One region of the Methylobacterium sp. J-118 genome, then DNA from elsewhere that is predicted to be linked to it. Evidence: predicted binding sites of a transcription regulator. Region 1 holds the regulator's gene; each other region holds the start of a gene.
What was found. The regulator PhoB, encoded in region 1, activates phosphate uptake and scavenging genes when phosphate is short. The targets are predictions, from matches to a motif close to TGTCATNNANCTGTCAT.
Positions count from the first base shown of each region.

Region 2: a site for PhoB is predicted at 2,202-2,218, ahead of AC3IF3_RS13475 (alkaline phosphatase D family protein). Genes of this name have one in related genera too.
Region 3: a site for PhoB is predicted at 2,149-2,165, ahead of AC3IF3_RS28125 (YdcH family protein). Genes of this name have one in related genera too.

Region 1 is NZ_JBYQFA010000001.1:487,078-490,445, forward strand. It holds gene AC3IF3_RS02280 (protein-disulfide reductase DsbD family protein) at 1-1,002, shown strand, start outside; gene phoB (phosphate regulon transcriptional regulator PhoB) at 1,080-1,775, opposite strand; gene phoU (phosphate signaling complex protein PhoU) at 1,910-2,620, opposite strand; gene pstB (phosphate ABC transporter ATP-binding protein PstB) at 2,758-3,368, opposite strand, start outside.
Region 2 is NZ_JBYQFA010000001.1:2,796,121-2,799,488, forward strand. It holds gene AC3IF3_RS13470 (SpoVR family protein) at 1-568, shown strand, start outside; gene AC3IF3_RS13475 (alkaline phosphatase D family protein) at 591-2,162, opposite strand; gene AC3IF3_RS13480 (hypothetical protein) at 2,781-3,368, opposite strand, start outside.
Region 3 is NZ_JBYQFA010000001.1:5,758,292-5,761,659, forward strand. It holds gene AC3IF3_RS28120 (AMP-binding protein) at 1-1,715, opposite strand, end outside; gene AC3IF3_RS28125 (YdcH family protein) at 1,953-2,135, opposite strand; gene AC3IF3_RS28130 (YdcH family protein) at 2,309-2,527, shown strand; gene purE (5-(carboxyamino)imidazole ribonucleotide mutase) at 2,606-3,103, shown strand; gene AC3IF3_RS28140 (5-(carboxyamino)imidazole ribonucleotide synthase) at 3,100-3,368, shown strand, end outside.

The DNA of each region.
Region 1 (3,368 bases):
CAACTGCAATCGCCCGCCGTGGTGGCGGGGCTCGCCTATCTGCTGTTCGCGATGGGCCTGAACCTGTCCGGGGCGGTTCAGATCGGGGGCCGGCTCGCCGGTCTCGGCGACGGGCTGGCCCGGCGCGCCGGCCTGAGCGGCTCGTTCTTCACCGGCGTGCTCGCCACGCTGGTGGCGACGCCCTGCACGGCGCCGTTCATGGGCTCGGCGGTGGGCTTCGCCCTGACCCAGAGCGTCGGCGTGGCGCTCGCCGTCTTCGCGAGCCTCGGGCTCGGCCTGGCCCTGCCATTCCTGGCGCTGACCCTCTGGCCGCCGGCCCTGCGGGCGCTGCCGCGGCCGGGCGCCTGGATGGAGACCCTCAAGCAGGGGCTCGCCTTCCCGGTCTATGCCACCGTGGCCTGGCTGATCTGGGTCCTGGCGCAGCAGGTCGAGCCGAGGGGCCTTCTGGCGGCGTTGATCGGCTTGGTGCTGGTGGGCTTCGCCGCCTGGGCCTGGGAGCGCGGGCGCGGCGCTGCGCCCGGGGCCGCCCGGATCGCGCAGGTCGGCGCGGCCCTGGCGCTCTTCGCCGTCGCGGCCCTCGCGCTCACCCTCCCGCAGGACCGTGCGGGTCCGGGCGCGCAGGCCTTCACCGGCGGCGCCGAGCCATTTACCCAGGCGCGCCTGGACACGCTGGTGAACGCGGGCAGACCTGTCTTCGTCAACATGACCGCGGCCTGGTGCATCACCTGCGCGGTCAACGAGACCACCTCCCTCTCCACGAAGGCGGTGCGGACCGCGATGACCGAGCGGGGCGTGACGTACCTGAAGGGCGACTGGACCAACCAGAATCCCGAGATCACCCGCCTCCTGGAAAAGCACGGGCGGAGCGGCGTGCCGCTATACCTGCTCTATGCCGGCGCGGGGGAGCCTCTGGTGCTGCCCCAGATCCTCACCGAGGGGACGGTGCTTCAGGCTCTGGCCTCGGTTCCGACCGCCGACAAGAGCGCCGCGCTGACCCGCTGAGCAGCGCGGCCGGTGTCGATGCAGGGTTTCCAAACGGGCTGGATCCCGGACATTTTGAATCCGAGAGACCGCGCCGCTCAAGCCTCGAGCGAGAAGGTCTCGTCGAAGGCGTATCCGGAGCCGCGGACGGTGCGGATCGGATCGGGCTGGCGCGGACCGTTCAGCGCCTTGCGCAGGCGCCCGACATGCACGTCCACGGTGCGCTCGTCGATATAGACGTCGTGGCCCCAGACCCCGTCGAGGAGCTGTTCCCGGGAGAAGACCCGCCCCGGGGCGAGCATCAGGAATTCGAGCAGGCGGAACTCGGTGGGGCCGAGATGCAGCTCCTCGCCGGCGCGGCGCACCCGGTGGCCGGTGCGGTCGAGTTCGAGATCCCCGGCGGCCAGCCGATCCGAGACATGGGCGGGCTTGGCCCGGCGCAGGAGGGCGCGGATCCGGGCGAGCAGCTCCGGGACCGAGAACGGCTTGACGATATAGTCGTCCGCGCCCGTGCCGAGGCCGCGGACCCGGTCCCCCTCCTCCCCCCGGGCGGTGAGCATGATCACCGGTAGACGCTCGGTCTCGCGCCGGGCGCGGATGCGGCGGCAGAGCTCGATCCCGGAGAGGCCCGGCAGCATCCAGTCGAGCAGGACCAGATCGGGCATGCGCTCGGCCAGGAGCAGTTCCGCATCGTCACCGCGGGCCGCCGTATCGACCAGAAAGCCCTCGGCCTCCAGGTTGTAGCGCAGCAGCGTGGTCAGTGCCTCCTCGTCCTCGACAATCAGGACTTGCATGCTCACGTTCGATGACCTGTTCTAAGGGCGAACCCGCCGCGCGTTCTGGAGGCCCAGCCCGTCTCAACTGGAACCAGCCGTCGCCGCGGCGACCGCCCCGAAGATGGTGAGGCGCCGTGGGTTCGCTCCGGGACCTATTCGTGCTCGACCGTCGCGTAGTTCGACGCATCGTTCTTGGGCCGGTCGCCCGCCAGAGTCTCGCCGGTGGCGAGATAGTGGATGGTCTCGGCGATATTGGTGGTGTGGTCGCCGATGCGTTCGACGTTCTTGGCGCAGAACAGCAGGTGGGTGCAGAACGAAATGTTGCGCGGATCCTCCATCATATAGGTCAGGAGCTCGCGAAACAGCGAATTGTACAGCGCATCGATCTCGCCGTCGCGCTCCCACACGTCATGGGCGGCCTCGATGTCGCGACTCGCGTAGGCATCCAGTACGTCCTTGAGCTGGCCCTCTGCGAGGTCGCTCATGTGGCGGACGCCCAGCACGATCTTCTGTGCCGGGGCCTGATCGGAGATCGCAACCACACGCTTCGCCACGTTCTTGGCGAGGTCGCCGATCCGCTCGAGATCGCCCGAGACGCGGATCGCCGAGATGGTCTCGCGCAGGTCGATCGCGAGCGGCTGGCGCCGGGCGATCAGCAGGACGGACCGCTCCTCGATGTCCCGCTGGAGGGCGTCGAGGCGCTTGTCCGCGAGGATCACCGCCTGGGCGAGCCCGTCGTCCCGCCGGACGAGGGCGTCGGTTGCCTCGGCGGTCATCTTCTCGGCCACGCCGCCCATCTCCGAGATCGAGCGGCGCAGGTTCTCCAGGTCGGTATCGTAGGACGAGACGATATGGCCGGGCATGGGGGAGATCCTTCGATGGGGGCCGCGACGTGCGATGCCTCGGGGACGTGCGATGCCTCGGGTCTGATGCAGATCTTACCCGGCCGCGGCGGCTATGCTCGCGCGCAGCGCCGCGGGGGTGCGGTTTCCGAGGCTGATCAGCCGAAACGGCCGGTGATGTAATCCTGCGTCCGCCGCTCGGTCGGGTTCATGAACAGCCTGTCGGTCGGCCCGACTTCGACGAGCTCGCCGAGATACATGAACGCGGTGAACTGCGAGATGCGCGCCGCCTGCTGCATGTTGTGGGTGACGATCGCGATGGTGAATTCGTCGCGCAGCTGCTCGATCAGTTCCTCGATGCGCCCCGTCGAGATCGGGTCCAGCGCCGAGGTCGGCTCGTCGAACAGGATGACGTCCGGGCGCTGGGCCACGGTGCGGGCGATGCACAGGCGCTGCTGCTGGCCGCCCGACAGGCCCATGCCGGACTGCTTGAGCTTGTCCTTCACCTCGTCCCAGAGCGCCGCCTTGCGCAGCGACGTCTCGACCCGGTCGTCGAGATCCGATTTCCCCAGCTTCTCGTAGAGGCGGATGCCGAAGGCGACGTTGTCGTAGATCGACATCGGGAACGGCGTCGGCTTCTGGAAGACCATGCCGACCCGGGCGCGCAGATCGTTGAGATCGATCTTGGGATCCAGGATGTTCATGCCGTCCAGAAGGATCTGTCCCTCGGCGCGCTGCTCCGGATAGAGGCTGTAGATCCGGTTGAAGG
Region 2 (3,368 bases), 2.3 Mb from region 1:
CGACCGCTCCTATGGCGGCCACAACCCCTACGCGATCGGCTTCGCGATGATGCAGGACATCGCCCGCATCGTGGAGCAGCCCACCGACGAGGACCGGGACTGGTTCCCCGAGATCGCCGGCACCGGCGATCCGATGGCGGTTTTGCGCGACTGCTGGGAGAATTACCGCGACGAGAGCTTCATCCAGCAGTTCCTGTCGCCCAAGCTGATGCGCGACCTGCGCCTGTTCCACGTGGTCGACGACCCGGAGGAGCCGGAACTGCGGGTGGAGGCGATCCACGACGAGCGCGGCTACCGCAAGATGCGCCGGTCCTTCGCCCGCCAGTACGACGTCGCGTGGCTCGATCCCGACATCGAGGTGGTGGACGTGGATCTCGAGGGCGACCGGCGCCTGATCCTGCACCACAAGGCGATCAACAAGATCACCCTGCAGAAGGAGGACGCCAAGCGCGTGCTCCAGCACCTCGCCGACCTCTGGGGCTACGACGTGGTGCTCAAGGAGGTCGAGCCGGCCACCGGCACGGTGCTCGGCGAGATTTCCGCCAGCGCGCGGCCGATCTTCTTCTGATCGCGCCCCGCGCGGGGCACCGTCACGCCTTCGCGGGATCCAGGGTGACGTGCCAGAGGTCGGTGTCGGCCGCGTCCTTCAGCGTCACGGTCATCTGCTCGGTGGCGCCGTCGACCGCCACATGGCCGAAGAACTGGTAGCCCGCGGCCGGCGACAGGTTGACCTGCCCCTTGTCGGGCGCCTTCACGAAGCGCAGCTGCGGGCCGAACGTGTCGTCGAGGGCGTTCGGGCCGAAGGTGCCGGCGTGCAGCGGCCCGGAGACGAACTCCCAGAACGGGTCGAAATCCTGAAACTGCGCCTTGTCGGGGTCGTAGTAATGCGCCGCCGTGTAGTGCACGTCGGCCGTGAGCCAGACGGTGTTGCGGATCCCGGCGCTCTTGATGAAGCGCAGCAGGTCGGCGATCTCCAATTCGCGCCCGAGGGGCGGTCCGTCGCCCTGCGCCACCGCCTCCGAACCGAAATTGCGGTCGACGTCGTAGGTCACCACGAGGCCCAGCGGCATGTCGGCGGCGATCACCTTCCAGGTGGCGCGCGAATCGAGCAGCGCCCGCTTCAGCCACGCGATCTGCTGCGGCCCCAGGAAGTAGGCGTCGGGGCCGTATTCCGTCTGGCGGTTCTCGCCGTTCGGGCCCCGGTAGGAGCGCATGTCGAGCATGAACACATCGACCAGCGGGCCGTAGCCGATCCTGCGATAGACCCGGCCGGGCTCCGAGGGCTCGAAGCGCATCGGCATGTATTCGTGGAACGCCCGCGACGCGCGCAGCTGCAGGGCGAGCGCGTTCGGGTCGGTGTATTTCTTCTTCAGGTGCTCGGCCCGGGTCAGGGGCTCGCCCGGCCACCAGTTGTTGGTGACCTCGTGGTCGTCCCATTGCGCCAGGATCGGCACGGCGGCATTCATGGCCAGCACGTTCCGGTCGGTGAGGTTGTACTTGTGCCGGCCGCGGAATTCTTCCAGCGTCTCGGCCGGCTTGGCGACCGCCTCGGTCACCCGGTTGCGCCAGAGGCTGCCATCGGGGAGCTTCACCTCGGGCTGGATCGGCCCGTCGGCGTAGATCGTGTCGCCGGAATGGATGAAGAAGTCCGGCCGGTTCTTCAGGATGGCGGAATAGACGGTCATGCCGCCGCGGGTCTCGTCGATGCCCCAGCCCTGGCCCGCCGTGTCGCCCGACCAGCAGAACGAGACCGAGCGCCGGTCCGCCGGCGCGGTGCGGAACCGCCCGACCTGGGCCGGTCCGACGATCGTCGGCGCGGCGACGTCCTGGAGGCGGACCCGGTAGAACACGTCCTGGCCCGCCGGCAGACCGGTGAGCGCCACCTTCACGGTGCCGTCGGTCTCGGGCAGGGCGTCGGCGAAGACCCCGCCGCGGATCTCGGAGAAGCGCTCGGTGGTCGCCCACTCGATGATCGCCCGGGCGGGCCGGTCGGACCGGGCCCTGACCACGGCCGAGTCGGTGCCGACATCGCCCGATTGCAGCCCGTGGCTCAGGACCGGCCGGTCGGCGGCGCGGCTCAGGCCGGGCCGCGCGAGGCCCGAGGCCAGCCCGACCAGACCGGCGCCTCCGCTGAGAAGGATCTGGCGGCGACTTGCGGACATGAGAGGCCCTCCAACATGCGGCGCCCATCGCAGGGCGCCGCGACAGCCGGATGACGGGCCGGGAGCGCGTGGCGCGAAAGCGCGCACGCGCATCGTCTTTTGCCGAAAGCCGGCGGCCACCCTTCGGGACGATGCTTCAGCGCGGCGGGACGCGCGTCTGCGGACCCCCGTCCGGCGCTGCAGGCAGCGAGATTTCACGTGCCCCTCCACCTGGACAGGCTGGACGTTGTACGGCTCTCCGGGACTTGGGCGGTCGTGGCGATCCGGGTTGCCCGGGAGCGTTCGGATCGCGCGCGAGGATAGGCCTGGATCGTGTTCAGGCAGCCCCTCGCAGGACGGCGCTCCGCCGGCCCAGCCGTGCGCCGCGCGGCGCGAACGGTGCTTCTCGAGGCCGCCTCTCACCGTGATTGAGCCGTTCACCAGGTTGCGAGCGGGCGCAAGCCGCCCCGGGCGAGCGAGCCGAGCCGATGGCGTTTATCGATCGGCTTTCGTTGGTCGATTGGCGTTTGACCCGGACCGTGCGGCCAGCTGCCGGAACGAAGCGCCGGGACCCCTCGTGCCGATGCGCGGTGTTCAGCCTCCGGCGTGAACGCCCCTGTCGCGGTCGGCCATAAGCCGTTATCGCAAATTCCAAGTCCAGCATTTGGCGGACTGATCATAAGCTGCAATCGGTTTCCAACCGAGTGCTCGAACGGAGCGATATTGGGTATCGTCCGTCACCCACGAAAGAAAATCTCTTAAAGACCCCGATTCATCGCCCGCTGAGTGCTGGGTCTCTTGAAGTCTGCGCCATTGATTGAGGGCGCCTTTAAGCCCGTAATAAGATTCCTTGAATGCGAGCTGCGACTCGAGGACGTAGGAAAGATGATCGAACACGGCCCCGAGCGATTCGGTTTCGGCGTGGGAGAAAGGATTTTCTCTGCCCATGTCGCGAAACTGAACATCGCCCGCGTTATCATATGCCTTCAACAGGATGGGCGGCTCATGAGCATGCCAAACCATCCCGGGCTTATAGTTCCAAACCCTTAGCCACTCTTGGTTGGGGTTTTGAGCATAGTTGTTCCGGGTCGATATGCCCAATTGGGGTCCGACATAGTAATTACACCAGAACCACGCGGCCGTGCGCGACGGATCCGCTAAAAACGCCGATCGCATCGCGATGATTTGCCGGGGGTTCCATAATTCGTCGGAGTCCAACTGCCACAG
Region 3 (3,368 bases), 5.3 Mb from region 1:
TTGGCGACGAGTTCCCGCTCGATCGCCTCGGTCGGTCGGTCGACGCCGGCCTTGAGCACCACGAAGCCGCAGGGCACCTCGCCCTTCAGGGCGTCGCGGATGCCGATGACCGCGCATTCCGCCACGTCCCGATGGCCGGCCAGCACCGCCTCCATGCCGCCGGTGGACAGGCGGTGGCCCGCGACGTTGATGATGTCGTCGGTCCGTCCCAGCACCGTGATGTAGCCGTCCGCGTCGATCACCCCGGCATCCGAGGTGTCGTAGTAGCCCGGGAAGGTGGCGAGGTAGCTCGACCGCATCCGCGCATCCGAACCCCAGAGGGTCGGCAGGCAGCCGGGGGGCAGGGGCAGGCGGAGCGCGATCGTGCCCATCGTGCCGGCCGGGACCGGCTTGGCGCCCTCGTCGAGCACCGCGACCGTGTAGCCGGGCATCGGCACGCAGGTGCTGCCGTGCTTCACCGGCAGCAGGCCGAGCCCCAGCGGGTTGCCGGCGATGGGCCAGCCGGTCTCGGTCTGCCACCAATGGTCGATGACCGGCCGGTTCAGCATCCGCTCGGCCCAGGCGACGGAATCCGGATCGGCCCGCTCGCCGGCCAGGAACAGGCTGCGGAAGGCCGAGAGGTCGTAGTCGACGATCCGGGCGCCCGAAGAGTCCTCCTTCTTGATCGCCCGCAATGCCGTCGGTGCTGTGAACAGGCAGACGACCCCGTACTCGGCGACGACCCGCCAGAACGCCCCGGCATCGGGGGTGCCCACCGGCTTGCCCTCGTAGAGCACCGTCGTGCAGCCGTGGAGCAGCGGCGCGTAGACGATGTAGGAATGGCCGACGACCCAGCCGATGTCGGAGGCGCAGAAATAGGTCTCGCCGGGGGCGACGCCGTAGAGGTTCGGCATCGACCATGCGAGCGCCACGAGATAGCCGCCGGTGTCGCGGACCACGCCCTTGGGCTTCCCCGTCGTGCCCGAGGTGTAGAGGATGTAGAGCGGGTCGGTGGCGGCGACCGGCACGCAATCCGCCCGCTCCCCCGCCGCCTGGGCGGCCGCCACCGCCTCGGCCCAGTCGCGGTCCCGCCCCGGCACCAGCGTCGCGGGGCTCTGCGGGCGCTGCAGGATCAGGCAGGCATCCGGCTTGTGGCTGGAGGCGGCGATGGCCGCGTCGAGGAGCGGCTTGTAGGCGACCACCCGGTTCGGCTCGATCCCGCAGGAGGCGGCCAGCACGACCTTGGGCGCCGCGTCCTCGATCCGCACCGCCAGTTCGTTCGCCGCGAAGCCGCCGAACACCACCGAGTGGACCGCGCCGAGCCGCGCGCAGGCCAGCATGCCGAACAGCGCCTCGGGCACCATCGGCATGTAGAGGATGACCCGGTCGCCCTTGCCGACGCCGAGCCCGGCCAGCACGGCGGCCAGCGCCGCCACGGCGTCGTGCAACGCCCGGTAGGTGATGCTGCGCTTGGTGCCGGTGACGGGGGAATCGTAGCGGATCGCCACCTGGTCCGCCCGGCCGCCCTCGACGTGGCGGTCCACCGCGTTGTGGCAGGCGTTGAGCATCCCGTCCGGGAACCAGCGGCCGTAGGGGCCGGACTCCGCCGCGAAGGCTCGGCTCGGCGCCCGCGACCAGGCGAGCGCCCGGGCCGCGTCGAGCCAGAACGCCTCCGGATCGCGGCTGGCCGATTCGTAGATCCCGGGATAGCGGCCCGGCAGGCTGGCGGTCGTCATCGTCTCGGCGTTCCCCCACCGCCGCTCTCCGGCGGTCGGCGCAGAGTAGATCATTCCTGCGCGGGCGCGAGGCCGGTTCGGTCCCAACCCTGACGATCGCGCGATGGCCCCTGGCTCTCCGTCGAGACGGGCTGCAGCGGCTCAGCGCGCATCACAGGAAAACCGCCGCACCGGGGCTCCCGATGCGGCGGCGTCCGTGGTGTTTGAGTTTACAGTCCGGGTGGACGGATCAGCGCTTCAGTGCAGCGTGCCGCTGCCCGATTGCAGCCTGTTGATCTCGTCCTTGAGGAGGAGTTTCCGTCGCTTGAGCTCGGCAATGCGGAGGTCGTTTGCCGAAGGCCTGTGGATCGCTTCCTGAATCTCGCGCTCGAGGGCTTCGTGCTTCCGGGCGAGTTGGCTCAGATGCGTCTGCAGCGACATGAGTCGAATCTCCTGTCATCGTTTCGACATGCCGAGACTGACACAGGATGCCGCACCTGTTGAAGCGTTTTCTCTGGTCAAGCTTGGTGAATGCTTGCCGGTCCGGCTTGTCCCGCGGAAGGGCGTGACGCATGCTCTGGGGTGATGAACGGTTTACGGGTCCGCGGGTGACGATGGCGGCAGAGTCGGGTGAGAGCGCGCAGCCGGACCTCGAGGTCGAGCTGGCCCGGTTGCGCGAGGAGCACCGGGACCTCGACAGCGCCATCGAGGCGCTGGAGCACAGCGTCGCCGGGGACCAGCTCCAGATCCAGCGCCTGAAGAAGCGCAAGCTCACCCTGCGCGACCGGATCTTCCACATCGAGGATATGATCACCCCGGACATCATCGCCTGATGCCGGTGGACGCCGCCGGGCCGCGCCTTGCCGCGGGCCCGCGCCGCCTGTAAGCGCCCTCTTTTGCCGGGATCAACGATGGCGTCGCCTCCGGTCGCGATCATCATGGGCAGCCAGTCCGACTGGGCGACCATGCGGCACGCCGCCGAGACGCTCGACGCGCTGGGCGTGCCCTACGACGCGCGGATCGTGTCGGCCCACCGCACCCCCGACCGCCTCGTGGCCTTCGCCAAGGGCGCCGTGGCAGAGGGGTTCAAGGTCGTGATCGCGGGCGCGGGCGGCGCCGCGCATCTGCCCGGCATGGCGGCTTCCATGACCCGCCTGCCGGTCTTCGGCGTGCCGGTGGAATCCAAGGCGCTGTCCGGGCAGGACAGCCTGCTCTCCATCGTCCAGATGCCGGCCGGCATCCCGGTGGGGACCCTGGCGATCGGCCGGGCCGGGTCGGTCAACGCGGCCCTGCTGGCCGTATCGGTTCTGGCGCTCGCCGATCCCGATCTGGCGGAGCGCCTCGAGGCATGGCGTGCGGCCCAAACCGCATCGGTGGCCGAGCGGCCGGAGACGGAAGCGCAATCGTGACGGACCAGACCCTCGGCCCCGGCTCCACCCTCGGCATCGTCGGCGGCGGGCAGCTCGGGCGCATGATCGCGCTCGCGGCGGCCAATTACGGGCTCAAGGTGCACGTCTACGCCCCCGACCAGGACAGCCCCGCCTTCGACGTCGCCGCCTTCACAACCTGTGCGGCCTACGACGATCCGCAGGCGCTGGCGGCCTTCGCGGCGAGTGTCGACGTCGTCACCTACGAGTTCGAGAACATCCCCCACGCCACCGCCGACATCCTGGC